One region of the Paraburkholderia youngii genome, then DNA from elsewhere that is predicted to be linked to it. Evidence: riboswitches for the same ligand, from Rfam matches in the RefSeq annotation. Region 1 holds a riboswitch; the other holds the start of a gene.
The links. A riboswitch is a leader RNA that binds a small molecule or an ion and turns the genes downstream of it on or off. The one in region 1 is predicted to bind thiamine pyrophosphate.
Positions count from the first base shown of each region.

Region 2: another riboswitch for thiamine pyrophosphate. It lies ahead of G5S42_RS30760 (FAD-dependent oxidoreductase); the one in region 1 lies ahead of thiC (phosphomethylpyrimidine synthase ThiC).

Region 1 covers NZ_JAALDK010000001.1:3,974,631-3,989,179, reverse strand. The annotation lists gene G5S42_RS18385 (DUF1223 domain-containing protein) at 1-466, opposite strand, end outside; gene G5S42_RS18380 (hypothetical protein) at 575-1,033, opposite strand; gene G5S42_RS18375 (GreA/GreB family elongation factor) at 1,626-2,027, shown strand; TPP riboswitch at 2,169-2,286, shown strand; gene thiC (phosphomethylpyrimidine synthase ThiC) at 2,375-4,306, shown strand; gene G5S42_RS18365 (YMGG-like glycine zipper-containing protein) at 4,457-4,681, shown strand; gene G5S42_RS18360 (hypothetical protein) at 4,926-5,405, shown strand; gene G5S42_RS18355 (L-lactate permease) at 5,624-7,222, shown strand; gene G5S42_RS18350 (DMT family transporter) at 7,514-8,443, shown strand; gene bamC (NlpB/DapX family lipoprotein) at 8,527-9,756, opposite strand; gene G5S42_RS18340 (DUF2844 domain-containing protein) at 10,156-10,620, shown strand; gene G5S42_RS18335 (DUF3443 domain-containing protein) at 10,691-11,944, shown strand; gene G5S42_RS18330 (hypothetical protein) at 11,995-12,438, opposite strand; gene G5S42_RS18325 (cadmium resistance transporter) at 12,584-13,201, shown strand; gene G5S42_RS18320 (hypothetical protein) at 13,246-13,578, opposite strand; gene leuA (2-isopropylmalate synthase) at 13,909-14,549, shown strand, end outside.
Region 2 covers NZ_JAALDK010000001.1:6,733,217-6,747,765, forward strand. The annotation lists gene G5S42_RS30755 (ABC transporter ATP-binding protein/permease) at 63-1,814, opposite strand; TPP riboswitch at 2,248-2,371, shown strand; gene G5S42_RS30760 (FAD-dependent oxidoreductase) at 2,594-3,724, shown strand; gene thiS (sulfur carrier protein ThiS) at 3,790-3,987, shown strand; gene G5S42_RS30770 (thiazole synthase) at 4,095-4,910, shown strand; gene thiE (thiamine phosphate synthase) at 4,907-6,010, shown strand; gene G5S42_RS30780 (ABC transporter ATP-binding protein) at 6,105-6,926, shown strand; gene mlaE (lipid asymmetry maintenance ABC transporter permease subunit MlaE) at 6,923-7,690, shown strand; gene mlaD (outer membrane lipid asymmetry maintenance protein MlaD) at 7,782-8,321, shown strand; gene G5S42_RS30795 (MlaA family lipoprotein) at 8,333-9,433, shown strand; gene G5S42_RS30800 (MlaC/ttg2D family ABC transporter substrate-binding protein) at 9,547-10,179, shown strand; gene G5S42_RS30805 (STAS domain-containing protein) at 10,176-10,496, shown strand; gene G5S42_RS30810 (ABC transporter ATP-binding protein) at 10,687-11,619, shown strand; gene G5S42_RS30815 (ABC transporter permease) at 11,616-12,380, shown strand; gene G5S42_RS30820 (BolA family protein) at 12,396-12,635, shown strand; gene murA (UDP-N-acetylglucosamine 1-carboxyvinyltransferase) at 12,747-14,009, shown strand; gene hisG (ATP phosphoribosyltransferase) at 14,006-14,549, shown strand, end outside.

The DNA of each region.
Region 1 (14,549 bases):
CGGCGACGAGTTCGTCGATGCGGCGCTCGAAACTGTCGCGTTGCGACCAGTCGCGCAACTCGCGGCCCGCGACGAACACTTCCGGCGTATAGATCGTGTGCGCACCCGCGAGATGCGTCAGCGTCTCCTGACGTTCGGTGAAGCGATGCTGGGAAAACCGGTCGCTCCAGCCGAGGCTGTTCCAGTAGTCGACGTGCAGTGCGAGCGGCACGATGCCGTGGGCGACGCCGTTGCTTTTCCATTGACCGAGCCAACGGTCGGCGGGCGGGCAGCTATCGCAGCCCTCGCTGCTGTACAGCTCGACGAGCGCTAACCGGTGCGCGGGGCTGTGCGTCGCGCATAGGGGCCCGGCCGCATCGGCCGCACGGATGCCCGAAGCGCTCAGCACAACGAGCGCGAGGCCGGCGGCGGCCCTGGAAAAAGTCGCAAAGCGCTGAAGTAGCGAGCGATTGTGCGCGGTCGACATGACGTGCTCCGATCGTAATCTGCACGTTTGTCGAACCGCGCGGCCGGTTATGACAAGCCTCTTTTAATTTTTTTCCGGCATGGGTAGCGAGCCAAGGCTCGCCGCGACTCAGTCGTAACTAACCACTACCGTCACGCGCGTGTCCGTAACGGTGCGCCGCGCGTTCAGCGACAGCACCCCGCCCGCGCGATCGACCGCGTAGTGGCCGTCGCGGGCCACCACGCCGTGCCCGGCGCCATCGACGAAACGCGCTGCCACCCGATCGCGCGACTGCGTGCCGCCGTTCACTTCGAGCGCGACATCGGCCCCGCTGACGACGCCCGGCGGCGCGCTGAACGTCACCGTGCGCGAGAAGCGCTGACCGGCCACGCTCGCGCTATCGACGGCGATGCCAGTGGGCGCCGTATCCGCGCTGATCTGCAGCGGCGGTGCGACGATCATCCCCACGAACCGGATCACGCCGCCCGTCACCGCCGATGCCGCCGGCGCCGCCAGCGGCGCGGCAAGCAATGCCACCACCGCGGCTGTGCGACCGAACGTTCGCCACCGCATTGTTTCCGCTTTCATGTGCACCTCTCTGTCAATCGGCGCGAGTCGCGTCGCGCCATTCACGCGCCATCCCGCGAATCGCTTCGCTGGAGTGCGGCCTTCGCTGCACTTTGTTTAACGGCAATCCTTTGACTGGCTTGAACGCAATGCGGATCACGTCGCTTTCTTCTGGCACCGCACAAAGACGGCCGATCGACGGAGCGCGATGTCGCCAACGGAAGTGCCCGAGACAGCGTGCTAACATCAAGCTTTCGTCGCTGGTGTCGCGGGCTTCACGTTTTGCTGCGCGGCAACCGGCCGTTCGCTATTCCCATCACCTGGTCGTTTTGCCCGTGACTTCGCTGCGTCGTCCGACTTTCCGTGCTCTCGCCCGCTTGCGCCCATGCCGCGCAGGCGGCTGCGCGCGCGCGGGCGTCGCGCCGCACGGCCCCGGCGAGACGTCCCGAATGCTCCCGCTTCACGCCGCCCGGCGCCCTCGCTGACGCAGCCTGCCGATACCCGGGGGCCGCGTCGCCGGGCTCCGGGCTTTCCCATTCGCACTCATCCGCCGACCACCCGCATGGGATCGTCGCACGCGGCCATCCTTCACCGCCTTATCGGAGTCCTGATGATGAAGAAGATCAAAACCTGCTATCTGACCGAACTCGACGTGACCCGCCTCGAGAAACATGCGGCCGCCAACGCCAAGCTGCAGCACATGCTCGACGACGTGCTCGAACGTGCGGTAATCGTCGACTCGCACGACATCCCGGCCGACGTCGTCACGATGAACTCGCAAGCAACGCTGATCGATTCGGCGAGCGGCGAACAAATGACGTGGACCGTCGTCTATCCGCCCAACGCCGATTTCGCGCAAGGGCGGCTGAACGTATTCTCGCCGGCTGGCCTCGCGCTGCTCGGCGCGCGCCGCGGCGAGAGCATCAGCTTTACGCCACCCAGCGGCGATCAGCAAGTGCTCAAGATCGACAAAATTCTGTATCAGCCCGAAGCCGCCGACGATTTTTCGCTGTAAGCCGGCTGTTCAATTGCTGTAAATTGCCCTGTCTGATGCGGTCTCGAAATTAGCATAGGAGATGTCTGGATTCATCTGGACCAGTTTTTTGAATCACTCAGACAGGTTGCCAAACCGCGGGCGGGCGGTGTATCGTGTGCGCTGCTAACGCGGGGGTCCTGCGTAGCGCGGAGCTGGAGGTCCGTGTTGCGTGGGTGAGAAATACCCTTTGAACCTGATCTGGATAATGCCAGCGCAGGGAAGCGTACGGATCTCGCACCAGCCTCGACAGCCTTACCTCTTAGCGATTTCCGACCACTTCCATCTCAGTCTCCTGCTTAGCCGCCCCACTTTGTACGGAGACTTACATGAACGCCAATCCGAAGTTTATTTCCGCCGAAGCCCATGTGGACGAGGCCGCCGTCGCGCCGCTGCCGAATTCGCGCAAGGTCTACGTGACCGGCTCACGCCCCGACATCCGCGTGCCGATGCGCGAAATCTCGCAGGCAGACACGCCCGACAGCTTCGGCGGCGAAAAGAATCCGCCGATCTACGTGTACGACACGTCGGGCCCCTACTCCGACCCGGACGCGAAGATCGACATCCGCGCGGGTCTGCCCGCGCTGCGTCAGGCGTGGATCGAGGAGCGCGGCGACACCGAGCCGCTGACCGGTCTGTCGAGCAGCTTCAGCCGCGAGCGCGCCGCCGATCCGGCCACCGCGCAGCTGCGTTTCCCGGGCCTGCATCGCACGCCGCGCCGCGCGATCGCCGGCCAGAACGTGACGCAGATGCACTACGCGAAGCAAGGCATCATCACGCCGGAAATGGAATACATCGCGATTCGCGAGAACCAGCGTCGTGCCGAGTATCTGGAGACCTTGAAGGCGAGCGGCCCGAACGGCGCGAAGCTCGCCGCGATGATGGGCCGCCAGCACCCCGGCCAGGCATTCGGCGCGAGCGCGTTCGGTCCGAACGGTCTCAGCGAAATCACCGCGGAATTCGTGCGCGAGGAAATCGCGCGCGGCCGCGCGATCATCCCGAACAACATCAATCATCCGGAGAGCGAGCCGATGATCATCGGCCGCAACTTCCTCGTGAAGGTCAATGCGAACATCGGCAACTCGGCGGTGACCTCCTCCATCGGCGAGGAAGTCGACAAGATGACGTGGGCGATCCGCTGGGGCGGCGACACGGTGATGGATCTGTCGACCGGCAAGCACATTCATGAAACGCGCGAATGGATCATCCGCAACAGCCCGGTGCCGATCGGCACGGTGCCGATCTACCAGGCGCTCGAAAAGGTCAACGGCAAGGCCGAAGATCTGACGTGGGAAATCTTCCGCGACACCCTCATTGAACAGGCTGAGCAGGGCGTCGACTACTTCACGATCCACGCGGGCGTGCGTCTGCAATACGTGCCGCTCACCGCGAACCGGATGACCGGCATCGTGTCGCGCGGCGGCTCGATCATGGCGAAGTGGTGTCTCGCGCATCACAAGGAAAGCTTCCTGTACGAGCACTTCGAAGAGATCTGCGAAATCATGAAGGCCTACGACGTGGCCTTCTCGCTCGGCGACGGCCTGCGTCCCGGCTCGATCTACGACGCGAACGACGAAGCGCAACTGGGCGAGCTGAAGACGCTCGGCGAGCTCACGCAGATCGCATGGAAGCACGACGTGCAGGTGATGATCGAAGGTCCGGGCCATGTGCCGATGCAGCTGATCAAGGAGAACATGGACCTGCAGCTCGACTGGTGCGACGAAGCGCCGTTCTACACGCTCGGGCCGCTGACCACCGACATCGCGCCGGGCTACGACCACATCACGTCGGGCATCGGCGCCGCGATGATCGGCTGGTTCGGCACCGCGATGCTGTGCTACGTGACGCCGAAGGAACACCTCGGTCTGCCGAACAAGGACGACGTGAAGACCGGCATCATCACGTACAAGCTCGCGGCGCACGCAGCGGACCTCGCGAAGGGTCATCCGGGCGCGCAGGTACGCGACAACGCGCTGTCGAAGGCACGCTTCGAATTCCGCTGGGAAGACCAGTTCAATCTCGGTCTCGACCCGGACAAGGCGCGCGAATTCCACGACGAGACGCTGCCGAAGGATTCGGCCAAGGTCGCGCATTTCTGCTCGATGTGCGGCCCGCACTTCTGCTCGATGAAGATCACCCAGGACGTGCGCGAGTTCGCCGCGCAACAGGGCGTCAGCGATAACGAAGCGCTGCAGAAAGGCATGGAAGTCAAGTCGATCGAATTCATGAAGCAAGGCGCGGAGATTTATCAGCGGCAATAAGCGGCTTGCGCGACGCGCGCGCGACCTAGCGCCCTGCAGTATCGAAGCCCGCCGGCATGGCGGGCTTTTTTTATTCCGCCGCGTCGAGCAGGCACGTTGTGTGCTGACAGAAAGAAACAACTACTTCCAACAACGAAGGGAGTCAGCATCATGAAATCGATCCGTCAACTCGGTACTCGTCTTGGCACGGTCGCAGTCGCGCTTGCGCTCGTCGCGGGTGTGGCGGCGTGCGGCGACATGTCCCCACGCACACGCGATACCGCGATCGGCGCGGGTGTCGGCGGCGCGGCCGGCGCGGCGATCGGCGGCAGCGGCTTGTCGACGTTGGGCGGCGCGGCCGTGGGCGGTGTCATCGGTAACCAGATCGGCAAGTGAGCGGCAAGCGAGCGTTGCGTCCGATGATGCGTCTGACGATTCATACAGGACAGCCAACCATTTATTCCGACCACGCACTGGACTGACGAGGGCCGCGAATGCGGTGCGCCCTCGTCCCGACAGCGCGCGTGGAAATAGACTGAAATATGCGGTTGCGGTTTTGCCACAGCGCTGCCGCGGCAGAAGCGTAAGCTCCTCATAACGACGTCGCGCGAGGCGGCATCGGTTCATCGAGGAGCGCGTTATGAAGTCCCGCGTCGTCACCCATCTTCGCGCGGTGCGCCTCTCGACGCCACGCGAGGCATCCAGTTTTTCCGCAAGGTTCGCGCGGCCCGCCGCCGCGATTTCCGCGCTCGCCTCCAGTCTGTTTTTAGCCGGCTGCTATTACCCCGTCGGCTACTATCCCGCGGGCTATTACACGTCGTACTATTCGACCGCGCCCGCGACCACAGCGGACCAAACCGCACCGGCCACCGATCCACAGCAGACGCCTCAAGCCCAGGCGCAAATGCAGGTCGCGCCGCAGGACATGCCGCCCGGTTATGCAGCCGCCGCGCCCGTGTATGTGGCGCCGCCGGTGTATCCCGCCTACTATCCGCCGCCCGCTTATCCTTATCCCGCCTATTACGGCTATCCCGCCTACTATGGACCGTCGATTGCGATCGGCATTGGTGGCTACTGGGGGGGCCATGGGGGCGGCCATTGGGGCGGCCATTGGCATTGACCTGTCTTTCGTTCGCCCGCCACCGCGCACACCCGCCCGTACTTTCCCGGCTTGACTCGCCGATATGGCGCTCTATTCTTGAAAGGTTGCACGCAGCACCCGCTTAAATCAGGCGCCGCCGCTTGGTCGAGGCCACTCGCGAGCGTCCGCCGTGCCAGAGCGACGCGCCGTCATGCGCAATCTCCCGCGTCGAATTACACAATAACGAAGGAGAGGTGATGTTTCATCAACTGCTCACTCCAGTCGGTAATTCGCTTGTTGCGTCGTTTATCGTCGCCGCGCTGCCGATCATCGTCGTGCTCGCGCTGCTCGGCTGGGCGCGCAGGCCAGCGTGGCAGGCGTCGCTCGCGGGATTGATCGTCGGTTTGATCGTAGCGATTTTCGTCTGGCAGTTTCCGCTCGGGCTCGCGTTCAACTCGGTCGCGGCCGGCGTCGTCTTTGCGATCTGGCCAGTGATGTGGATCGTGTTCACCGCGATCCTGCTGTACAACATCGCGCTGCGCTCGGGACGCTTCGAGGCCTTCCGCCTGTGGATGATCGACAACCTGCCGAACGACCGGCGCATCGTGCTCGTCGTGGTCGGCTTTTCGTTCGGCGCGCTGCTCGAGGGCATTTCGGGCTTCGGCACTCCGGTCGCGATCACGAGCTCACTCTTGATCATGCTCGGCTTTCCAACGCTCGAAGCGCTGGTCTTCACGCTGATCTTCAATACCGCGCCGGTCGCGTTCGGCGCGCTCGGCGTGCCGATCACGGTCCTCGGCGCGGTCACGCATTTGCCGTCCGATGTGCTCGGCAAGATGGTCGGGCGGCAATTGCCGTTCTTTGCAGTCCTGCTGCCCTTCTATGTGATCGGCGTGTACGCGGGCTTTCGCAACATGCTGCGGATCTGGCCGGTGCTGCTGGTGTCGGGCCTGAGCTTCGCGCTGACCCAGTTCGTCGTCTCGAACTTCGTGAACTACAGCCTGACCGACGTGCTGTCTTCGCTGGTTTCGCTGATCCTGACCGTGGCGTTCCTGCGGGTCTGGAAGCCCGTCGCCGATCCGAAATTTGCGATCAACGTCGATCGCATCAACGAGGTGCGCGGCAAAATCGGCGGCGTGCAGGGCTGGTATCCGTGGATCATCGTGTCGGTTGTCGTGATCGTCTGGACGGTCGCGAGGATCTTCACGATCGGCGACGTCAAGGTATCGTGGCCGGGTCTCGACAAGGCCGTGTTCATCACGCTGTACAACACGCCGTACGGCGCGATCTGGGACTTCCAGCCGCTTGCGACCGGCACCGCGATCCTCGTCGCGGCGCTCATCACCGCGTTCGTCGTGCGGCTCTCCCCCGCCGAGTTCGGCAAGGCGATCTCCGACACGTGGGTGCAAACGCGCATCGCGATTCTGACCGTGGCGACGATCGTCGGCCTCGCGTATCTGATGAACTACTCGGGCCTCAACTACACGCTCGGCCTCGGAGTCGCGTCGGTCGGGCCGGTGTTTCCGCTCGTGTCGGCATTCCTTGGATGGGTCGCGGTGTTCCTGTCGGGCAGCGATACGTCGGGCAATGCGCTGTTCGGCAATCTGCAGGTGGTGGCGGCCAAGCAGCTCAATCTGAATCCGGTGCTGATGGCGGCGACCAACTCGTCGGGCGGCGTGATGGGCAAGATGATCTCGCCGCAGAACATTTCGACCGGCGTCGCGACCACCGAGTTGAAGGGCAAGGAAGGCGTCGTGTTCGCCAAGACCTTCAAACATTCGATTCTGCTCACGGTGCTGCTCGGCGTGCTCGTGTGGGCGCAGCAGAACTTCCTGCAATGGATGATTCCGCACTGAGCTCGCGCCGCTGACGGCGCAACGCAGTTCACATTGTTTCGGACGGCGCCCGCGCATCGCAGGCGCCGTTTGCAATTCCGTCCCCGCTACCGCTCCGCCCCATCGCAATTTTTCTCACATATCGGTGAGAATTGCTCGTTTGGCGCGCACCCTCGCGGCGTTTACGATCGACCTACCCGGACGCGGCCGTCTCCCGGATCTTGCCGTTTCATCCCGCATTGAAACGAATCGCGCGATCGCACTGTTAGGATGAGCTGGCGTCTCGACTCAACTGCGCGCGGCGCCATTCCAATGAAAGCCAGAAACCTTCTGCAACTGCTGATCCTCGCCGCCCTGTGGGGCGCATCGTTCCTGTTCATCCGCGTCGGCGTGACCGACTTCGGCGTCGCGCCGCTGATGGCGCTGCGCGTCGGCATCGGCGCCCTCTTTCTCGCGATCGTGCTGATCGCGCGACGGCCGCTGCAACAGTCCGCCACGGTGTTGCGCACGCATGCGTTGCCGCTGCTCGTTGTCGGCATCCTCAATTCGGCGGCGCCATTCTGCCTGTTCGCGTATGCCGAGCTGACGCTGTCGGCGGGCGTCACGTCGGTGATCAATGCGTGCGCGCCGCTGTGGGGCGCGCTGGTCGGCTTTCTGTGGCTGCGCGACCGGCTCAGCGCGCTGCGCACGCTCGGCCTCGTGGTCGGCTTTCTCGGCGTGCTGATGCTCGTGTGGGACCAGATCGCGGCGCCGGACGGCTCGGCCGCCTCGCCGCTCACCGTCGCACTCGCGGCCGGCGCCGCGCTCGGTGCCACGCTGCTCTATGGCATCGCCGCCAATTACACGAAGCGTCACCTGACTGGCGTCGACGCGCTCAGCGTCGCGACCGGCACGATGATCGGCGCGACGATCGTATTGCTGCCGCTCGCGGTGGTCTACTGGCCCGCCGCGCCGATCTCGCTGCGCGCGTGGGGCGCGGTGATCGCGCTCGGCGTCGCCTGCACCGGCATCGCGTACATGCTGTTCTTCCATCTGATCGCGGTCGCCGGGCCGACACGCGCGATCACCGTGACCTTCGTGATTCCGATCTTCGGCATTCTGTGGGGCGCGCTGTTTCTGGGCGAGACGGTGTCGCCCGGCATGCTTGAGGGGTGCGCGGTGATTCTGGTCGGGACCGCGTTGGCGACCGGCGTGATCAAGCGGCTGCCGTGGGTGGGCACCCGGCGGCGCGCGGATACCTGAGGGCGCGGTCGAAAAAAAACCGCCCGGATTGCTCCGGGCGGTTGTTTCGTCGAACCGGCGGCGTTGGCCGCGAGGCTCTCGTATCAGCGCAGCTGATAGGCCATCAGGCTCATGATCTGCTTGGCCTGCGAGCTTTCGTCGACTTGCCCCTTGTCGTCGACCACGGCCACGCGGGTCTGGTTCGGCGTCACCGCGCGCACGTTCACGCGATACTCCTTGGCGACCTTCTCCTTCCGGCCGTGGAAGACCTGGCTCCAGAAGCCCTGCTCGGCCGACGACATATCCTTCGGATCAACGTAGCGCACGAAATACAGGCCGCGGCTCACGTCGCGGTCGTCGACCGTGAAATTGCTGCGATCGAGCGCGAGGCCTACGCGCAGCCACGCACGGTCATACGGCTCGCCGAGCGTGAGTTCGGTCGATGACAGCTGCGCCGACGTATTGTTGGCCGAATCCACGTCCGGCGTCGACGGCTGGGCCGCCAGCGCGACGTTCTGCGCGACAACGGCGGCCGTCGCCGACTTCGCACCCGCCGTCGCCGCGTTCGGCGCGATCTGCGTGCCCGCAGGCGACAGCTCGGCGTTCTGCGTGCCACCCGCACCCGATTCAGCCCGCGCGAGCGAGGCCATCAGGCGCTTCAGATATTCCTGCTCGAGCGCCGGGTCGTTCGGCTTGGGTTGCCACTGGGTCGACTCGTTGTTCGTACCGGTGATCGCCTCACGCATGCCTTTCTGGCTGACGAACACGTAGGTGCCGCCCTTCGGCGCGGCTTCGAGACGCGTGCGGAACTTGTTGCGCTCCGAGCTCACGTAGCTGTTGCCCATCGCCTTCGACAGCGTGTTGCGGATAAAGCCGTCGTTGATCTGCGCGTGGGTTTCGTTCCAGTCGGTTTCCATCACGCCCTTGTCGCGCTGGTCGACGACGAGCAGGAAGCCCTGCTCCTGCCAGAAGCGGCGTATTTGCGGCCAGGCCTGATCGGGCGTTTTGTTGTCGATCACGAGCCAGCTTTCGGTGCCGTCGCGCTGGATGTGGATGCCCTGGACGGGCGGCACGACCGCAACCGCATCGCCGGCCGGCGCCTGCGCCTGCACCTGTTTCAGCGTGGACAGCGAGGTTTCGCCGCCCTGCGGCGGCAGCGAACGCTGATCGGCCGTCTCGTCGATCATGTTCGGCGGTACGGCAAGCGATACCTGCTTCGAACGGGAGTCGCTCCTATAGTCGATTTTGGTCGGCGACGAGGTACCGCAGCCGGCGACCAGCCCGCCTGCCATGAGCATTACTGCAAACCGCTTGGTGAGACGAAAATCAGTCATGTTCGGGGAATCCTTCCGCTACGCCACGGCAAGTTTCCGTGGATCAACCCAACATTTTACCGGTCCCGGCGAGGCGTGTGCAAAAACTGGGGTTTGCCCGGGACTCGCCGCATGCCATGGCGACGCAACGGCCTTGGGAAAAAAGGCCGCGCCCGTCACGCTATTTGCCCTCTTATGAGGTAAATTTAACACTCAATGACACTTTCGAGTTGACCCTTGGGAGTATTACCAAGTCTTCGCCGGAGGCCCGCCGAATAAGGGCTTCCGGTCTGCATGCGGCTTGTTTTTCAACATGGCGTGCGGTCCTGTCCGCCGCAATGTGCAAAGACCAGAAGAAAACCGGTGCTACGTTAATCGAGTTATCTCAATAAAAATCCGGCACCAAACGAGGAAGGCCTCATGTCCAAGTGCAGTCTCCATTCATCCGCGATCGCCTCGGTGATCGCCGTCGTCGCGTGCTGCGCGAGCTTCGGCGCGCATGCCGAATTGGGCGGCACGATGCCGAGCCAGGCGGTGGTGGGCGCGAGCGCGCCGCGCACGCTGCTCAATGGCGCACTGCGCGAGCGCACGTGGACCGACGCCGGCAATACCACCATCAACGAATACGCGACCAGCACCGGCCTGATCGTCGCCTACGCATGGCAAGGCCCGACGATGCCGGATCTGCACGCGCTGCTCGGCAAATACGGCGACTCGTACAAGACCGGCGCCGCGGCGGCGGCCGGCAGCGGCAATCTGCATTCGTCGCGGGTCGCGCGCTCCGACGTGATCGTCGAGTCCGGCGGACCGATGCGTGGCTACGTCGGCCGCGCGTGGCTGCCGGCGGCTTTGCCCGCCGGCGTCACCTCGGACGACATCCAGTGACGCGCGCGCCCCGCACGCGTCGGTCGCGCCCCCTTTCACGCCTGAGTTCCACCAGACGGACCGCCACGCCATGAAATCCGCCTTGCGTTTCCATGCCCTGCTTATGATCGTCTGCGCGGCCCTGGTCGGCTGCGGCGGCGGAGGCGGCAGTTCGTCCGGCTCGTCCGGCTCCGGCTCGACGCCGTCCGCGAGCGCGCCGACCAGTTCCGCGAGCGCGCCGACTCCCAGCGCGAACGTGCCGCAATCGACCACGCCCAACGTGCAGCCGGTCACGGTCGGCGTATCGCCCGGCAATACGCGCAACATGCTGATGACGAGCGTCACCGTCTGCCAGGCCGGCACCGGCAACTGTGCGACGATCGACGACATCCAGGTGGACACCGGCTCGAACGGCCTGCGCATCCTCGCATCGGCGCTGCCGACCACCCTGTCGCTGCCGACCATCGCCGCGGGCAGCGGCGTAAGCGCCGAATGTGCGGTATTCGGCAGCGGCTACGCGTGGGGCTCGATTCACACCGCGGACGTACGCATGGCTGGCCAACAGGCGTCATCGATTCCGATCCAACTGATCGCCGACAGCGCGCTGCCCGGCGCACCCGCCGACTGCGCGAACTCCGGCGGCGCGTCGCTGCTGACCGTATCGAGCCTGCACGCGAATGGCATCCTCGGCGTGGGCCTGTTCCCGGTCGACTGCGGCAACGGCTGCGCGAACTCCGCGTTGCCGCGCTGGTACTACAGCTGCACGACGAGCGGCTGCAGCCCGACCGCGCAGCCGCTCGCGCAGCAGGTGACCAATCCGGTCAGCAGCTTCCCGCTCGATAACAACGGCGTCGTGATCGACCTGCCAGCCGTCGCCGATGCGGGCGCGGCGAGCGTGTCAGGCTCGCTGATCTTCGGCATCGGCACCCAGTCGAACAATATGCTCACGGGCACGAACGTTCTGAGGGCGAACTCGGCGACCGGTTACGTGACGACGAACACGGGCGGCCTGACCTATGCGGTGAGCTATCTCGACAGCGGCTCGAACGGCCTCTTCTTCCACTCGACGCAGTTCCCGTTGTGCGGCTTCTGGTACTGCCCGACTTCGACGCAGTCGGCAAGCGCGTCGATCAGCGGCATCGATGGCGTGTCGAGCACGGTTTCGTTCGACATCGCCAATTCGAACACGCTGTTCTCGTCGTCGAACAACGCGTTCGACAATCTCGCCGGCAATTCGAGTCTGGGTTTCGGCTGGGGCTTGCCGTTCTTTTACGGCAAACGCATTTACACGGCGATTGCGACGCGCAATACGTCGGCCGGCCAGGGACCGTATTACGCGTTCTGAGGGTTGCCTGGGTTGGATGCGCAGCGACGGTGCGGCGCGCGGCTGCGAACTCAGCCCGCCGCGCTGGCCGGTTGTGCTGCCGGCGTGGCCAGCTGCGGCGGCGCGAGCCAGCGGAATACGTCGAGCTGTTCGCCGTGGAATGTGCACTCGGCGGCGGCCGGCGTGCGGACTCTCGACGGCTGGGCCGGCTTCGCGGCCACCTTGGCCTCGGAGGCCGCTTGCGACGCCGATGCCGTGAGCGGCGCGGAAGCCGCGGTCGCGGACGCGCTCACCGCATGCTCGATGGTCCCCTCCACCACGACCCGCGAGCCGCGAATCGCGGCCCCGCGATGCGTGACCCGCAGCCGATCCGACGACATCCCCGACGACGGCTCGGCCAGCTTGCTGCGCATCAATTGTTCACAGGCGCTCGAGTTGCGGGTGACGATGGTGCAGGCCGGCAGCAGCGCCGCGGCGCTCGCGAGACAGGCGACAGAGAGAAGGCGAATCTTCATCGATATTCCGTTGTTCGAGGTCCCGGCCATTGTAGCCGCTTGACCTTGACGCGGCGCATCGGCATCGTGTTGGCCGGCCGCCCGGTTGCCCACATGGCGCGGCGAATTCCAAGCGACTCCCTCCGGTAACGATTCCGGCTTCTTCATGCTCAGCCTCGTCCTGCTCGCAATCGTCGCCTATGCCGCGACCAATATCGACAACCTGTTCGTCCTGCTCGGCTTTCTGGCCGAAGCGGGCGCAAAACGGCGTCGCGTGGTCGCGGGACAGTACGCGGGATCATTGATCCTCGTCGCCGCGGCGCTCGTGCTCGCGGCCTTGCTCACGCGCCTGCCGGCCGGGTATGTCGGCCTGCTCGGCTTGCTGCCGATCGTCGTGGGACTGCACAAGGCGTGGCAGCGCTTCGGTTCTGGCCACGCACTGAATAGGGATAGCGAGGACGGCCGTACAAGCGCTCCGCCATCCATTCGCGGCTCATCGAGCTGGACCGTCGCGAGCGTCGCCATCGCCAACGGCTCGGACAACCTCGCCGTCTACGTGCCGCTGTACGCCAGTCATACACCCGCCGAGAACGCGCTGGTTTCGCTCGTGTTCATCGTGATGATCGGGCTGTGGGGCGCGGGCGCGGCATGGCTCGTCGACCATCCGTTGCTCGGCGGGCCGATCCGGCGGTACGGCTCGGCGGTGCTGCCGCTGATCCTGTTCGCGATAGGCGTATCGGTGTTGTTGAACAGCGATACGCTGCGGCTTTTGTCCGGCGGGTGAGCAACGCGGGGCTCGGTCGAAACACTGTCCAGGCGTCGACGAAGTCAATTTGCCGGCCGCAGCGGTTGCACGTAAGTACGCACGCCGGCCAGCGGCGCGCCATAGCCGCCCGCGCTCGGGTTGTTCGGCAAGCCGTTGACCAGTTGCGCGCGAGGATCGGTCGGATTCAGATTCAACTCGCCCGCCTGCTGGTTGCCGTGCGTCGGATACTCGCTGCCGAGCGCCGCATGTGGCATCAGGCGCGTGCTGTTCTGCGGCGCGTGCATGTCGTTCTGCGCGCTGAGCCCCTGCGCGCCGGCCTGCCCGACGAACCCGCACGCCAACGCCGCGCACGCGCCGATCCTTGCGACAGCGGATATCCGCGCTACTCGTTTCATGTTCGCCTCCTGCTCAGTGAATTGACGATGCCTCGTGAGCTCACCCGTGAATCGAACGCGGCACGAGCACACTGCGTGCCCTTGACGCAATCTCAATAATATGTTCCCATTGCGCACTATGTACCGCGCCCAGACCACCCTATCGCTACTACTAGCCCGCTCTACCGGGCTAGGTCTGCTGCTGCGCGCGTCCGCTTCTCTCTGATACACCGAAGCATCGCTTGAATCCCCAGTAACTGACCCAGCCCCGGTTTCCGACCGGCGGCCCAGTATCGCGTTTTCGTCGTCCGGTCGACACCCGTTCCACGGTCTCTCCCTCGGATGATGAAAATGTTGAAAAACCCCGCTACCAAGTACCGTTCGTTCAAGCCGATCAATTTGACGGATCGCCAGTGGCCGTCGCGCACCATCACGCGCGCGCCGATCTGGATGAGCACCGACCTGCGTGACGGCAACCAGGCGCTGTTCGAGCCGATGAACGCCGAGCGCAAGATGCGCATGTTCAAGACGCTGGTGCAGATCGGCTTCAAGGAAATCGAAGTCGGGTTTCCGTCAGCCTCGCAGACCGATTTCGACTTCGTGCGCGAGCTGATCGAGGGTAGCCATATTCCCGACGACGTGACGATCGAAGTGCTCACGCAGGCGCGCGACGATCTGATCGAGCGTACGTTCGAATCGTTGCGCGGCGCCCCGCGCGCGATCGTCCACCTGTACAACGCGACCGCGCCGGACTTCCGCAAGATCGTGTTCGGCCTCGAAAAGAGCGGCGTGATCGAACTCGCGCAGAAGGCCGCGCGCACGGTGAAGCGCCTCGCCGACGCGCAGCCGGAAACGCACTTCACGCTGCAATACAGCCCGGAAGTGTTCAGCGGCACCGAACTCGAATTCGCGAAGGAAGTCTGCGACGCGGTGTTCGACATCTGGCAACCGACGCCCGAGCATAAGGCGATCGTCAATCTGCCGGCCACCGT
Region 2 (14,549 bases), 2.8 Mb from region 1:
TTGCGCACGACGCGCGGGGGCGGCGTCGTGCGCTTAATTGAAGTGAGCGCTGTGCGCGTCGCTCACGCCGCTATCGCTTCGGCCGAACGCTCGACGTCGAGCGTTTCGTCATGGAACGCAGCAAGCGATTCGCGATGCGCGACGCTGACGATCGCCGCCTTCGGCAGCCTCTCGGTGAACAGTCGATAGAGCCGCGCCTCGTTTTCCGCGTCGAGCGCGCTGGTCGCTTCGTCGAGGAACAGGTAGTCCGGCTTGTGCAGCAGCACGCGCGCGGCGGCGAAGCGCTGCTGCTCACCCGGCGACAGCACGCGGGTCCAATGCCCCGTTTCCTGCAGACGGTCTGCGTATTCCGACAGATGGCAGGTGATGAGCGCGTCGCGGCATTCGTCGTCGCCATAGGTGTCCGCCGCCGACGGATACGCGAGCGCGGCCTTCAGCGTGCCGATCGGCATGTAGCTGACCTGCGGAATGAACATCATGCGCGCATTGACCGGCGCGTCGATCGAGCCGTCTCCGAACGGCCACAGGCCCGCGAGCGCGCGCATCAGCGTGCTCTTGCCGGCGCCCGACGGACCGCGCACGAGCCAGCGCGAGCCCGGCCGGATCGCGATATCGCGGATGCGCGACAGCGGGTTGCCATTGGGCAGCGCGAGCGTGAGGCCGTCGGTGGTAAGGGAGTTGCTGTCGACGAAATGCAGATTGATGCCGCCGTGTTCCGTGGCCGGCGACACCGATTCCTTCAGACGCGGCGAATGCACGACGCGCTTGAATTCGCGCAACCGGTTCACGGTCGCGCGCCATTCGACGAGGCTCGTATAACTGTTGATGAACCACGAGAACGAATCGCTGACGGTGCCGAACGCGCTCGAAATCTGCATCAGCACGCCGAATGTGAACGCGCCCGCGAAGTAGCGCGGCGCGGCGACGACGATCGGGAAAATGATCGCGATCTGGCCGTAGAAGCTCAGCACGAAGGTCAGGCGCTTCGTGTACTTCATCACCTGCCACCAGTTGTCGCGGATGCGGCCGAACAACGTGCGCGCGTTCGTCTTCTCGGTTTCCATGCCGTTGTAGAACGCGATCTGCTCGGCGTTCTCACGCAGCCGGATCAGACCGAAACGGAAATCCGCCTCGACTTTCTGCGCCTGATAGTTGATCGACACGAGCGGATGGCCGACCTTCTGCATAACGAGCGAACCGACCACCGCATACAGCGCGGCGGCCCAAACCATATAGCCGGGGATATGCAGCGGCATGCCGCCGAGCGAAATACTCAGCGCGCCCGCGAGCGTCCACAGGATCGTGATGAACGACACCAGCGTGACGACGGTCGACAGCAGATCGAGCGTCAGCGACAGCGTGGTGGTCGCGAACGACTGCAGGTCGTCGCTGATCCGCTGGTCGGGGTTGTCGGCGAGGCGGTCGCGCTCGATGCGGTAGAACGCGCTGTCGTTGAGCCACTCGTTCAGGTAGCGGGTGGTCAGCCATTGGCGCCAGCGGAAGCCGAGCATCTGACGCAGATAGCGTCCATACACGGCGAGGATGATGAAGCCGAACGCGAGTCCGGTAAAAATCATCAGCAGATGCGGGAAGTCGTGGACGTTCTTCTGCTGCAGCGCGTTGTAGAAGTCTGCGCTCCAGCGGTTCAAGCGCACGTTGATCCAGACGACGATCAGGTTCATCACGATGATCGCGACGAGCAGCGCCCATGCGATGCCTCGTTCCTCGGAAACCCAGTAAGGCTTGATCAGGCTCCAGGCGGAGACCTTTTCGTCGGACGGCAGCGCGGGGCTGGCGGAAGTATGTGGTGTCATGAGCGTCCTGATGAAGTGCTGACCCGAAGTGCATTCCGGCGGCGTACGGGTCCGATCTGGTTGACCCATGTCGGGCGATCCCGCTGACAGCCGGCCCTTTGCGAGGCCGTGGCTGAGGCGGGTCTGCGATACCTGGCCGGGCATCGCGCCCTCGCGCTCGATGAACGCGAGTCCGGACGGGCGCCCGATTCTGGCGTGACGCCCTTAAGCGAAAATTAATTTTTCGGGGCCGGCGTCCGCCGGGATGCCGCCGCCACGCATGCGGCCACGAGTGCCGCGCGCGCCGCGTTTTTTCGGCACCGGTCACGGCATTGTGCCAGAGCGCCGGGCCGCTTCGCATCGCCATCTCGCTAGACGGTGCCAGATCAAAATCGCGGCAGCGACGGCGGACCGCTGGTTTGCGGGCGCCGCGCCTTTTATGGTCTAATGACCTGCGACGAAACAGGGGTGCTTCGCCCACAGGCGGCATGATTTTCATGCCGGGGCGGCGAGGCTGAGAGAGACCCTTTGCACCCGATCCGGGTAATACCGGCGCGGGAAGTTTCCGGAAGCAACCGTCTTCCATTCCCCGCCGGGCGGCGAGCGCAGCTCACATGCACACGCCGTGACCGGCCGGCTTCACCCGCCGGTTTCGTCCTGGGTACGTGCGGTTTTTGGCCGTACGGAAAGGACTCGATGACCGCCTATTCTTCAGACATGCATCTTTCTCTTCGTCACGCCGGCTCCGGCGTGCCGTGCCGCTTTGGTTTCGCCCGCCGCTGTCAAACGGAGCGGGCGCGATGAGCCATTCCGCTCGACCTGATTTCGCCGTGCTCGGCGGCGGTTTGTGCGGCCGGCTGGTCGCGTGGCGCCTCGCGGGCGACGGACATCGCGTGGCGCTCTATGAGCGCGGCGATGCCGCCGGCTCGCAAGCTGCCGCGTGGGTCGCCGCGGCGATGCTCGCGCCGCTGGCAGAAGCCGCCAGCGCCGAGCTGCTGATCACGCGGCTCGGTGCGAGTTCGCTCGAAAATTGGCCGCGCGTGCTCGCCGAACTGCCGGAGCCGGTGTTTTTCCAGCGCAACGGCACGCTCGTCGTCTGGCATCACGCGGATCGCACGGAGGCGCCGCTGTTCGAGCGCCGCGTGCGCGCGAACGCGCCGGCCGAGTTGCTCGACGGCGGCTTCGTCGCGCTTTCGGGCGCGCAGCTCGGCGCCGCCGAACCCGCGTTGGCCGGCCGCTTCAGTCAGGGCTGGCTACTGCCGCGCGAGGGCCAGCTCGACAACCGCCAGGTGCTGTCCGCGCTCGCCGCGGGGCTTGCCGAGCGCGGCGTCGACACGCACTGGAACACGCCGATTGACGACGCGTCGCTGCCCGACGCCGGTATCACGATCGATTGCCGCGGGCTCGGCGCAAAGCCTGTGCTGCCGACGCTGCGCGGCATCCGCGGTGAAGTTGCGCGGGTGCATGCACCTCACCTGCAGCTGACTCGCCCGGTGCGGCTGCTGCATCCGCGCTACCCGCTGTATATCGCGCCGAAGCAGAACGGCCTCTACGTGATCGGCGCGACCGAGGTCGAGGGCGAGGACATGTCGCCCGTCAGCGTGCGTTCGGCGCTCGAGTTGTTGAGCGCGGCGTTCTCGGTGCATCCGGGCTTCGGCGAGGCGCGCATCCTCGAGCTGAATTCGCAGTGCCGGCCGACCTTGCCCGATCACCGTCCCGCGCTGCTTTGGGACGGCGCGCGTACGTTGCGCGTGAACGGCCTGTATCGGCACGGCTTTATGATCGCGCCGGAAGTCGCCGACGAAGCCGTGCGCTTCGCGAGCGCGCTGCTCGACGGCCGCGTCCGGGACGCCGACGCATTCGCCGGCTGGCGGCGCGACGCACGCTGGAGCGAGCTGTTCCAACAGCATTTCGCGCATGAGCCGGCCTGAGCGTAGCGGCAAACGTGCCGCACGCGATGCCGCTTGCGCCATCGATTGAACCGTATTCGAACACCATGGACATTCATATCAATCAGAAGCCGTTGTCGCTGCCCGAGGGCGCGACTGTCGCCGATGCGCTTGCCGCCTTTGGCGCGCGTCCGCCGTTCGCGGTCGCGCTCAACGGCGATTTCGTCGCGCGTGCGCAGCATGCGGCGCGCGCGCTGCAAACGGGCGATCGGCTCGACGTCGTGCAGCCGGTCGCGGGCGGCTGAGCGCGCTCGCGCCAGCCTGCTGCTTACCGAATGCAACAACCGTCGCCGAAAACCCATTGCCGTCACGCGGTCGGTTCTAGCCGCGACGGCAAACCAGGATGATGCAAATGACTTCTCACGAGAGCGCCGACGCGCTGACCCTATACGGTCAAACTTTCGCAAGCCGCGTGCTGCTCGGCACGTCGCGCTACCCGTCGCTGCAATCGCTGTCCGATTCGATCGACGCCGCGCGCCCCGGCATGGTCACCGTCGCGCTGCGCCGTCAGATGAACGAGGGCAACGCGGAAGCCGGCTTCTTCGATCTGCTCAAGCGCCACGGCGTGCCGCTGCTGCCGAATACGGCGGGCTGCCTGAGCGTCGGTGAAGCGGTGACGACCGCGCATATGGCGCGCGAAATCTTCGAGACCGAGTGGATCAAGCTCGAACTGATCGGCGACGACTACACGCTGCAGCCCGACCCGGTCGGCCTGATCGAAGCCGCCGCGCGGCTCGTCAAGGATGGCTTCAAGGTGCTGCCGTACTGCACCGAAGATCTGGTGATCGGCCGCCGTCTGCTCGACGCCGGCTGCGAGGCGCTGATGCCGTGGGGCGCGCCGATCGGCACCGGCAAGGGCGTGATCAATCCGTACGGGCTGCGCGTATTGCGCGAGCGGCTGCCGGACGTGCCGCTGATCGTCGATGCCGGGCTCGGCGTGCCGTCGCATGCGGCCCAGGTGATGGAGTGGGGCTTCGACGGCGTGCTGCTGAATACGGCGGTGTCGCAGGCGACGCACCCCGACGCGATGGCGCGCGCGTTCGCGCTGGGCGTCGAGGCGGGCCGGCAGGCGTATCTCGCGGGCCCGATGGCCGAGCGCGAGAGTGCGCACGCGAGCACGCCGGTGGTCGGCATGCCGTTCTGGCATCAGGATGGAGGTGCGGCATGACGCAGTCGTTGACGCTGAAGGACCGCGATCTGTTCTGGCCGACGGCCGACGAACTCATCGAAGCCGCCGAGCGCATCCGCGCGCGGCTTGGCGACTGGCCGCCGACCCACGCGCCGTGGCGCATCTGCCTGACCGCGCCGGACGAACCGAACGGTGGCGACCTGATCGTGATCGCCGACGCGCAGCAGCACGGCGAGCAGATCGCGCGCTGGCTGACGCGGGGCGCGGGCGTGATCGTCGCTGCGGAAAACCGTGCGACGCTGCATCTGGGCGGTGAGAAATACGGCCTCGAAGGCCATCTGGCGGAAGACTGGATTCCCGCGCTGGCCGCGTTCCTCGACTGCGGTTTCGATCCGCACGACGCGCTGGTGCTCGCGCTCGCGTGGCGCGACGGCGACGAGACCCGCGCCGACGACGCTTTCCCGTCCGACCTCGGCCGCTTTCCGCGCCTTGCCGATCTGCCGCTGGCACCCGCCAAGGCGTTCCCGCGCTGCCCCGACAAGCTCGGCCTGTATCCGGTACTGCCGACCGCGGACTGGGTCGAACGGGTGGTCGGCTACGGCGTGAAGACGGTGCAGTTGCGCCGCAAGTCGGCCGAACCCGCCGACGAACTGAAGCGCGAGATCGCCCGCTGTGTGGCCGCCGGCCACGCGCACGACGCGCAGGTGTTCATCAACGATCACTGGCAGGCGGCGCTCGAGGCGGGCGCGTACGGCGTGCACCTCGGCCAGGAAGACGTTCATACAGCGGATCTGTCCGCGCTGGCCGACGCGGGCATCCGTCTGGGCCTGTCCACGCACGGCTTCTACGAGATGCTGAAGGCGCTGCATTTTCGTCCGAGTTACATTGCATTGGGCGCGGTGTTCCCGACCACGACCAAGGTCATGCCGACCGCGCCGCAGGGCTTGCGGCGCCTCGCACGCTATGTGCGGCTGCTCGACGGTGTGGTGCCGCTCGTCGCGATCGGCGGGATCGATCTGCAGGTGCTGCCGGAGGTGCTCGCGACCGGCGTCGGCTGCGCGGCGGTGGTGCGCGCGGTCACCGAAGCGGCCGACCCAGCCGCCGCAGTTTCTGCGCTGCAACACACGTTTACGCAATAATCGTCAGGCATAGTCAAGGAACGGGGCACCTCAAGGCAGCTTTTGCATGATGGCCCTATAATTCGGCCTTCCGTGTAAAAGGATTGTCAGTTTGGTGCCTTCCTCCCCCGAGACCATACTCGAGCTGCGCGACGTCGACTTCGGTTACGGCGACCGGCTCGTCCTGTCGAATCTGAATCTGCGCTTTCGCCGCGGTCAGGTCGTCGCGGTCATGGGCGGCTCGGGTTGCGGCAAGACCACGGTGCTGCGGTTGATCGGCGGCCTCGTGCGCGCGCAACGCGGCCAGGTGCTGTTCCATGGCCAGGACATTGGCGGGCAGACGCGCGAAGGCCTTTACGCGCTGCGCCGCAAGATGGGCATGCTGTTCCAGTTCGGCGCGCTGTTCACCGACATGTCGGTGTTCGAGAACGTCGCCTTTTCGCTACGCGAGCACACCGATCTGCCCGAAGAACTGCTGCGCGACCTCGTGCTGATGAAGCTCAACGCGGTCGGCCTGCGCGGCGCTCGCGATTTGCTGCCGTCGGAGATTTCGGGCGGCATGGCGCGGCGCGTGGCGCTCGCGCGCGCGATCGCACTCGATCCCGAACTGATGATGTACGACGAACCGTTCGCCGGCCTCGACCCGATCTCGCTCGGCATCACCGCAAATCTGATCCGCACGCTGAACCAGGCGCTCGGCGCGACGTCGATTCTCGTCACGCACGATGTGCCGGAATCGTTCGCGATCGCCGATTACGTGTACTTCCTGTCCAGCGGCGGGGTGCTCGCCGAAGGTACGCCGGACGAGCTGCGCGCGTCGACCGACCCGACCGTGCGGCAGTTCATCGACGGCGCGCCGGACGGCCCGTTCAGATTCCACTATCCGGCGCAGACGCCGCTCGCGGCGGACTTCGGCATCGGCGGAGGCCAGTCATGATCAGTACGATCGGTCGCTCGGTCATCACCGGGCTCGGCACCGCCGGCTACGCGACGCGCTTCTTCCTGCGGCTCGTGCTCGAAATTTTCCCGCTGCTGCGCCGTCCGCGTCTTGTCACGAAGCAGATCCACTTCGTCGGTAATTATTCGCTCGTGATCATCGCGGTGTCGGGACTGTTCGTCGGCTTCGTGCTCGGGCTGCAGGGCTATTACACGCTGAACCGTTATGGCTCCGAGCAGGCGCTCGGGTTACTGGTCGCGCTGTCGCTGGTGCGCGAGCTCGGGCCGGTCGTGACCGCGCTGCTGTTCGCCGGGCGCGCGGGCACGTCGCTGACCGCCGAAATTGGCCTGATGAAGGCCGGCGAGCAGCTCACCGCGATGGAAATGATGGCCGTCGATCCGGTCAAAGTCGTGATCGCGCCGCGCCTGTGGGCCGGCATTATCTCGATGCCAATCCTCGCGGCGATCTTCAGCGCGGTCGGTGTGCTGGGCGGTTACGTGGTGGGCGTGCTGCTGATCGGCGTCGATGCCGGCGCGTTCTGGTCGCAGATGCAAAGTGGCGTCGACGTGTGGCGCGATGTCGGCGCCGGGGTCGTCAAGAGCGTGGTGTTCGGTCTCGCGGTGACCTTCGTCGCGCTGTTTCAGGGCTACGAGGCAAAGCCGACGCCGGAAGGCGTGTCGCGCGCGACGACCCGCACGGTCGTGTACGCGTCGCTCGCGGTGCTCGGGCTCGACTTCCTGTTGACCGCACTGATGTTCAGCTAAGGCCGCGCAGCGTGCCGGCTGCCAGCGGCGTACGATGCGCCGCGCACGGCGGGAAGCGGCGGCGGCGCGGCGGATTCACTTTGGGATGACGATGAAAAAGAATGTTCTCGACTTCTGGGTCGGCCTGTTCGTGGTGCTGGGTTTCGTGGCGTTGCTGTTTCTTGCGCTGAAGGCCGGCAATATGAGCTCGCTGTCGTTCCAGGCAACCTACCCGGTCAAGCTCAAGTTCGACAACATCGGCGGGCTGAAGCCGCGCGCGCCTGTAAAGAGCGCCGGCGTGACGGTCGGCCGGGTCGCGTCGATCGGCTTCGATAGCAACACCTACCAGGCGCTCGTCACGATCGATATCGACAAGCAATTCGAGTTTCCGAGAGACACTTCGGCGAAGATCCTGACCTCGGGTCTGCTCGGCGAGCAGTACATCGGGCTCGAGCCGGGCGGCGACTCGGAAATGCTGAAGGCGGGCGATACCATCGCGATGACGCAATCGGCGATCGTGCTGGAAAACCTGATCGGCCAGTTCCTGTATAGCAAGGCCGCGGACTCCGGCGCAGCGAAGCCCGCTGCATCCGCCCCCGCACCGGCGCCGGGCGCGCCGGCCTCCGGCGCTGCCGGCCAGTCAGGCCAATAAGGAGAACAACGATGCAGACGAAACTGCAGACCCCGCGCAGCGGCGCGCGCGTCCTACAGTTCGGCAAGGTCGCCGTGGCGGCTGCGCTGCTCGCCGGTTGCACGACCGTGCAGACGCCGACCAAGGGCGACCCGTTCGAAGGGCTGAACCGCACGATCTTCACCATCAACGACAAGGTCGACCAGTACGCGATCAAGCCGGTCGCGCAGGGCTACGTGTTTGTCACGCCGCAGCCGGTGCGCGACAGCGTGACGAACTTCTTCTCGAACATCGGCGACATCTATATCGCGGCGAACAATCTGCTGCAGTTGCGTATCGCGGACGGCGTGTCGGACATCATGCGGATCGTGATCAACACGTTGTTCGGCGTCGGCGGCCTGTTCGACGTCGCGACGCTCGCGAAGCTGCCCAAGCACGACAACGACCTCGGTCTGACGCTCGGCCACTACGGCGTGCCGGCGGGCCCTTACCTCGTGCTGCCGCTGTTCGGGCCGAGCACGGTGCGAGACGCGTTCGGCTCGCTCGGCAACTACTACGTGAACCCGATCAGCTACATCGATCCGCCGGGCCTGAGCTGGGCCCTGTGGGGCCTGAACATCGTCAATACGCGCGCGAACCTGCTCGGCGCGAGCAACCTGCTGGAAGGCGCGGCGCTCGACAAATACTCGTTCGTGCGCAATGCGTATCTGCAGCGCCGCCAGTATCTGCTGTCGGATAACCGCCGGCGTCCGCAGGACCTGCCGAGCTATGAAGAGGAAGCGCCGCTGCCGAAGTACGACGAAGGCGAGACGGGCGCGGCCGCAGGGGCGGCAGGTGCGCCGGCCGGCGCTGCAACCGGCGCGGCGGGCGCCGCCGCGGGCACGCAGGGTGCTGCGGCAAAGGCGGCTCCCGCATCCGGCGCGGCCGTGGCAACACCGCAAGGCGCGTCGGCACCGCAAGGCGCGTCGGCACCGCAAGGCGCGTCGGCACCGCCGGGCGCGTCGGCGCCGGAGGCCGCGTCGGGCACCGAAACCCCGCCGCTCGACCTGAAAGGCGGCCCTGAAACGCAGATTCCGGCCGGTCAGCTGGTGCCGCCCACGCGCTTCAACTTCCCGTCGTTCAGATTGCATTGAACGTGCAGCCGTAACAGATCGATACGACTCTCGCAGTTTGCGCATGGATTGCCGTCAAACTCGCGTGATAAGGTCGCTCACACCGTTGCACTATTTTTGAGGCAAAGCTCGATATGAAAAAATTCTTCCTGATTCCGTTGTTTGCCGTGTTGTTTTCATTCATCAGCGCGGGCGCATCGGCGCAAACCGTCGACACCAACTCCCCCGAGGCGCTGATCAAAACCGTCACCCAGCAGGTGATGGACGCAATTCGCGGCGACAAGTCGATCCAGCAGGGCGACATCACCCACATCACGGCGCTCGTCAACGAAAAGATCCTGCCGTACACGGACTTCCGCCGCACCACCCAGCTCGCAATGGGCCGCAACTGGCGCACCGCGACGCCCGAGCAGCAGAACCAGGTGGTCGAGCAGTTCAAGATGCTGCTGATCCGCACGTACTCGGGCGCGCTCGCGCAGGTGCGCGACCAGCAGATCCAGTTCAAGCCGTTCCGCATGAACCCGGACGACACTGACACGGTGGTGCGCTCGGTCGTGATGAACAATGGCCAGCCGATCGAACTCGACTATCGCCTGTACAAGACGGCGCAAGGCTGGCGCGTGTATGACCTCAACGTGCTCGGCGCGTGGCTGATCCAGGCGTATCAGCAGCAGTTCAACGAGCAGATCCAGCAGAAGGGCGTGGACGGACTGATCCAGTTCCTCACGCAGCGCAATCAGCAACTCGCCGCGGGCAAGCAGTCGTGAGCGACGTGCTGAACCAGGTCGCGAACCGCTTCGACAGCGGCGCGACGCTGACCCACGAGAGCGCGAAGGCCGCGCTCGCGGCGGGTCTGCAACGTATTGCGGCGGGCGCGCGCGGCGTCGATTGCGGGCCGCTCACGCAATTCGATTCGTCGGCGCTCGCGGTCCTGCTCGCGTGGGTGCGGGCCGCGGCGGCGCGCGGCGGCAAGTTCGAAATCATCAATCTGCCGGCCGGTCTCGCCAGTCTCGCGCAGGCCTACGGCGTCGATACGCTTCTCTCTCCTGTCGCCTCCAGCATGGTTGCGTCAGCGCGACATTGACGCTCCTCTAGCGTCGTCTCCCCCCTTCCGGCCAGGCCGGGGGTGTCAGTTTTTGCCCTATAATCAAACGTTTTTTTGGGGCGTTGAACTGGCCCCCTAATCGGCCCCGGTTCCGTTTCTTCCAGCATTTGCACGTCCCCAGGCTCCATCGGGGCTACTTCAGGCGCCGCGACGCACGCGGCCCATAGTCATGTCAGCCATAGAAATTCGTAACGTCAAGAAGCGCTACAAGGACTTGCAGGCGCTCAAGGGCGTCAGCCTCACGGTCGAAGAAGGCGAGTTCTTCGGACTGCTCGGTCCGAACGGCGCGGGCAAGACGACGCTCATCAGCATACTCGCGGGTCTCGCCCGCGCCGACGAGGGCAGCATCGCGGTGCGCGGTCACGACGTGGTCGACGATTTCCGCAATGCGCGCCGCGCGCTCGGCGTGGTGCCGCAGGAACTCGTGTTCGATCCGTTCTTCACAGTGCGCGAAACCTTGCGCATCCAGTCGGGCTACTACGGTCTGCGCAATAACGACGCGTGGATCGACGAGATCATGGCCAATCTCGATCTCACCGAAAAAGCCGATGCCAACATGCGCGCGCTGTCGGGCGGCATGAAGCGCCGCGTGCTGGTCGCGCAGGCGCTCGTGCACCGTCCGCCGGTGATCGTGCTCGACGAGCCGACCGCGGGCGTCGACGTCGAACTGCGCCAGACGCTGTGGAAGTTCATCTCGCGCCTGAATCACGAAGGCCACACGATCGTGCTGACCACGCACTACCTGGAAGAAGCCGAATCGCTGTGCGACCGCATCGCGATGCTGCGCCGAGGCGAGGTCGTTGCGCTCGATCGCACCAGCACGCTGCTGCAGCGCTTCGCCGGCATGCAGCTGTTCGTGCGCTTCGCGCAGGGCGTGCTGCCCGCCGATCTGCGTCCGCTCGAGGCGGAAAGCGGCGCGGGCAACGGCAATGGTCGCCAGCACCTGCTGCGCCTGACGAGCTACGACGACGTCGAGCGCATCCTCGCGCAATGCCGCGGGGCCGGTTGTACATTCGAAGAAATCGAGGTCCGCAAGGCCGACCTCGAAGACGTATTCGTTCAGGTGATGAACGGTCCAGAAGTGATCGAGGGGCTCGCATGAGCGGCTACAGTGGATTCAGCACGCTGTTTTATAAAGAACTGTTGCGTTTCTGGAAGGTATCGTTCCAGACCGTGCTCGCGCCGGTCATCACCGCGCTCCTTTATCTGACCATCTTCGGCCACGCGCTGCGCGGCCATGTCGAGGTCTATCCGGGCGTCGAATACACGAGCTTCCTGATTCCGGGTCTCGTGATGATGAGCGTGCTGCAGAACGCGTTCGCGAACAGTTCTTCGTCGCTGATCCAATCGAAGATCACCGGCAACCTCGTGTTCGTGCTGCTGCCGCCGCTGTCGCACTACGAGATGTTCGCGGCCTACGTGCTCGCGGCCGTGGCGCGCGGGCTGTGCGTCGGCTTCGGTGTGTTCATCGTGACAATCTGGTTCGTGCCGCTCGCGTTCACCGCGCCGCTCTACATCATCGTGTTCGCGATGTTCGGCGCGGCGATCCTCGGCACGCTGGGTCTGATCGCCGGCATCTGGGCCGAAAAATTCGACCAGCTCGCCGCGTTCCAGAACTTTCTGATCATGCCGCTCACTTTTCTGTCGGGCGTGTTCTACTCGACGCATACGCTGCCCCCCGGGTGGCGCGAAGTATCGCGGCTCAATCCGTTTTTCTACATGATCGACGGCTTTCGCTATGGCTTTTTCGGCGTGTCGGATATCGACCCGCTCGCGAGCCTCGCGATCGTCGCCGGTTTCTTCGTGGTGCTGGCTGTCGTGGCGATGCGCATGCTCGCCACCGGCTACAAGCTGCGCCACTGACGAGGAGCTTCTCTCATGTTGCCGACTCCCGAACAGGTCAAACAGTACATTGCAGCTGGACTCGCGTGCGAGCATCTCGAAGTCGAAGGCGACGGTCAGCATTTCTTTGCGACGATCGTCTCGCCGAGCTTCGAAGGCAAGCGCCTGATCCAACGTCACCAACTCGTGTATGCGGCGCTCGGCGAGCGCATGCGCGAAGAAATCCACGCGCTCAGCATGAAGACGCTGACGCCCGCCGAATGGCAGAACGCGTAATCTGGAAATTTAGTGCGAGTTACTCACGAAGGGCGCGACGCAGCTAGCGGCGCGCCGAACACAGACAAAGCAGGTCCGGGCGCGAACCGGGCCGATCAGGAACCGACAGGCATGGATAAACTCATCATTGAAGGTGGCTACCCGCTCTCCGGTGAAGTTGTCGTCTCGGGTGCGAAGAACGCGGCATTGCCGATCCTGTGCGCGGGTCTGTTGACCGCCGATCCGGTGCATCTGGAGAACGTGCCCGATCTGCAGGACGTGCGCACGATGCTCAAGCTGCTCGGCCAGATGGGCGTGCGTATCGAGGCGGGCGAAGGGCGCGTCGCGCTCGACGCGTCGAAGGTCGACAACCTCGTCGCGCCGTACGAGATGGTGAAGACGATGCGCGCGTCGATCCTCGTGCTCGGTCCGCTCGTCGCGCGCTTCGGTCATGCGCGCGTGTCGCTGCCCGGCGGCTGCGCGATCGGCGCGCGTCCGGTCGATCAGCACATCAAGGGTTTGCAGGCGATGGGCGCCGAGATCACGATCGAGCACGGCTTCATCGAAGCGCGAGCGAAGCGTCTGAAGGGCGCGCGCATCGTCACCGACATGATCACCGTGACCGGTACCGAGAACCTGTTGATGGCGGCGGTGCTCGCGGAAGGCGAAACGATCATCGAGAACACCGCGCGTGAACCCGAAGTGGTCGACCTCGCGCATCTGCTCGTCGCGATGGGCGCGAAGATCGAAGGCATCGGCACGGATCGGCTCGTGATCCAGGGCGTCGACAAGCTGCACGGTGCGAAGCACACGGTCATTCCGGACCGCATCGAAGCGGGCACCTTCCTGTGCGCGGTCGCGGCGGCAGGCGGCGACGTCACGCTGCGCAAGATGCGTCCGCTGCTGCTCGAAGCCGTCACCGAAAAGCTGCGCGAAGCGGGCGTGACGGTCGAGGAAGGCGACGACTGGATGCGCGTGCGCATGGACAAGCGCCCGAGCGCGGTCACGTTCCGCACCTCCGAATACCCGGCATTCCCGACCGACATGCAGGCGCAGTTCATGGCGCTCAACACGATCGCCGACGGTACGTCGCAGGTCGTCGAGACGATCTTCGAAAATCGCTTCATGCACGTGCAGGAGCTGAACCGCCTCGGTGCGAGCATCACAATCGACGGCAACACAGCGCTCGTGACCGGCGTCGAGAAACTGTCCGGCGCGAAGGTGATGGCCACCGATCTGCGCGCGTCCGCGAGTCTCGTGATCGCCGCGCTGCGCGCCGAGGGCGAGACGCTGATCGACCGTATCTATCACCTCGATCGCGGCTACGACCGCATGGAAGCGAAGCTCAACGCGATCGGTGCGAAGGTGCGCCGCGTATCCGGGAGCCAGGCATGAGTTCGATGCCGCAAACGTCGTCGTCGCCGGCGGTGAGCGCGCCGCTCACGCTCGCGTTGTCGAAAGGGCGTATCTTCGAGGAAACGCTGCCGCTGCTCGCGGCGGCCGGCATCGAAGTCGCCGAAGATCCCGAGAGTTCGCGCAAGCTGATCCTGCCGACCACCGACGCGAACCTGCGCGTGATCATCGTGCGAGCGACCGACGTGCCGACCTATGTCGAGTACGGCGCGGCCGACTTCGGCGTGGCCGGCAAGGACGTGCTGCTCGAGCATGGCGGCAGCGGCCTGTATCAGCCGGTCGACCTGGACATCGCGCGTTGCCGGATGTCGGTCGCGGTCGCGGCGGGTTTCGATTATGCGAACGCGGTGCGCCAGGGCGCGCGTCTGCGTGTCGCGACCAAGTACGTTGAAACCGCACGTGAGCATTTTGCCGCCAAGGGCGTTCACGTCGATCTGATCAAGTTGTACGGTTCAATGGAACTGGCGCCGCTGGTCGGCCTCGCCGACGCGATCGTCGACTTGGTCAGCTCGGGCAATACGC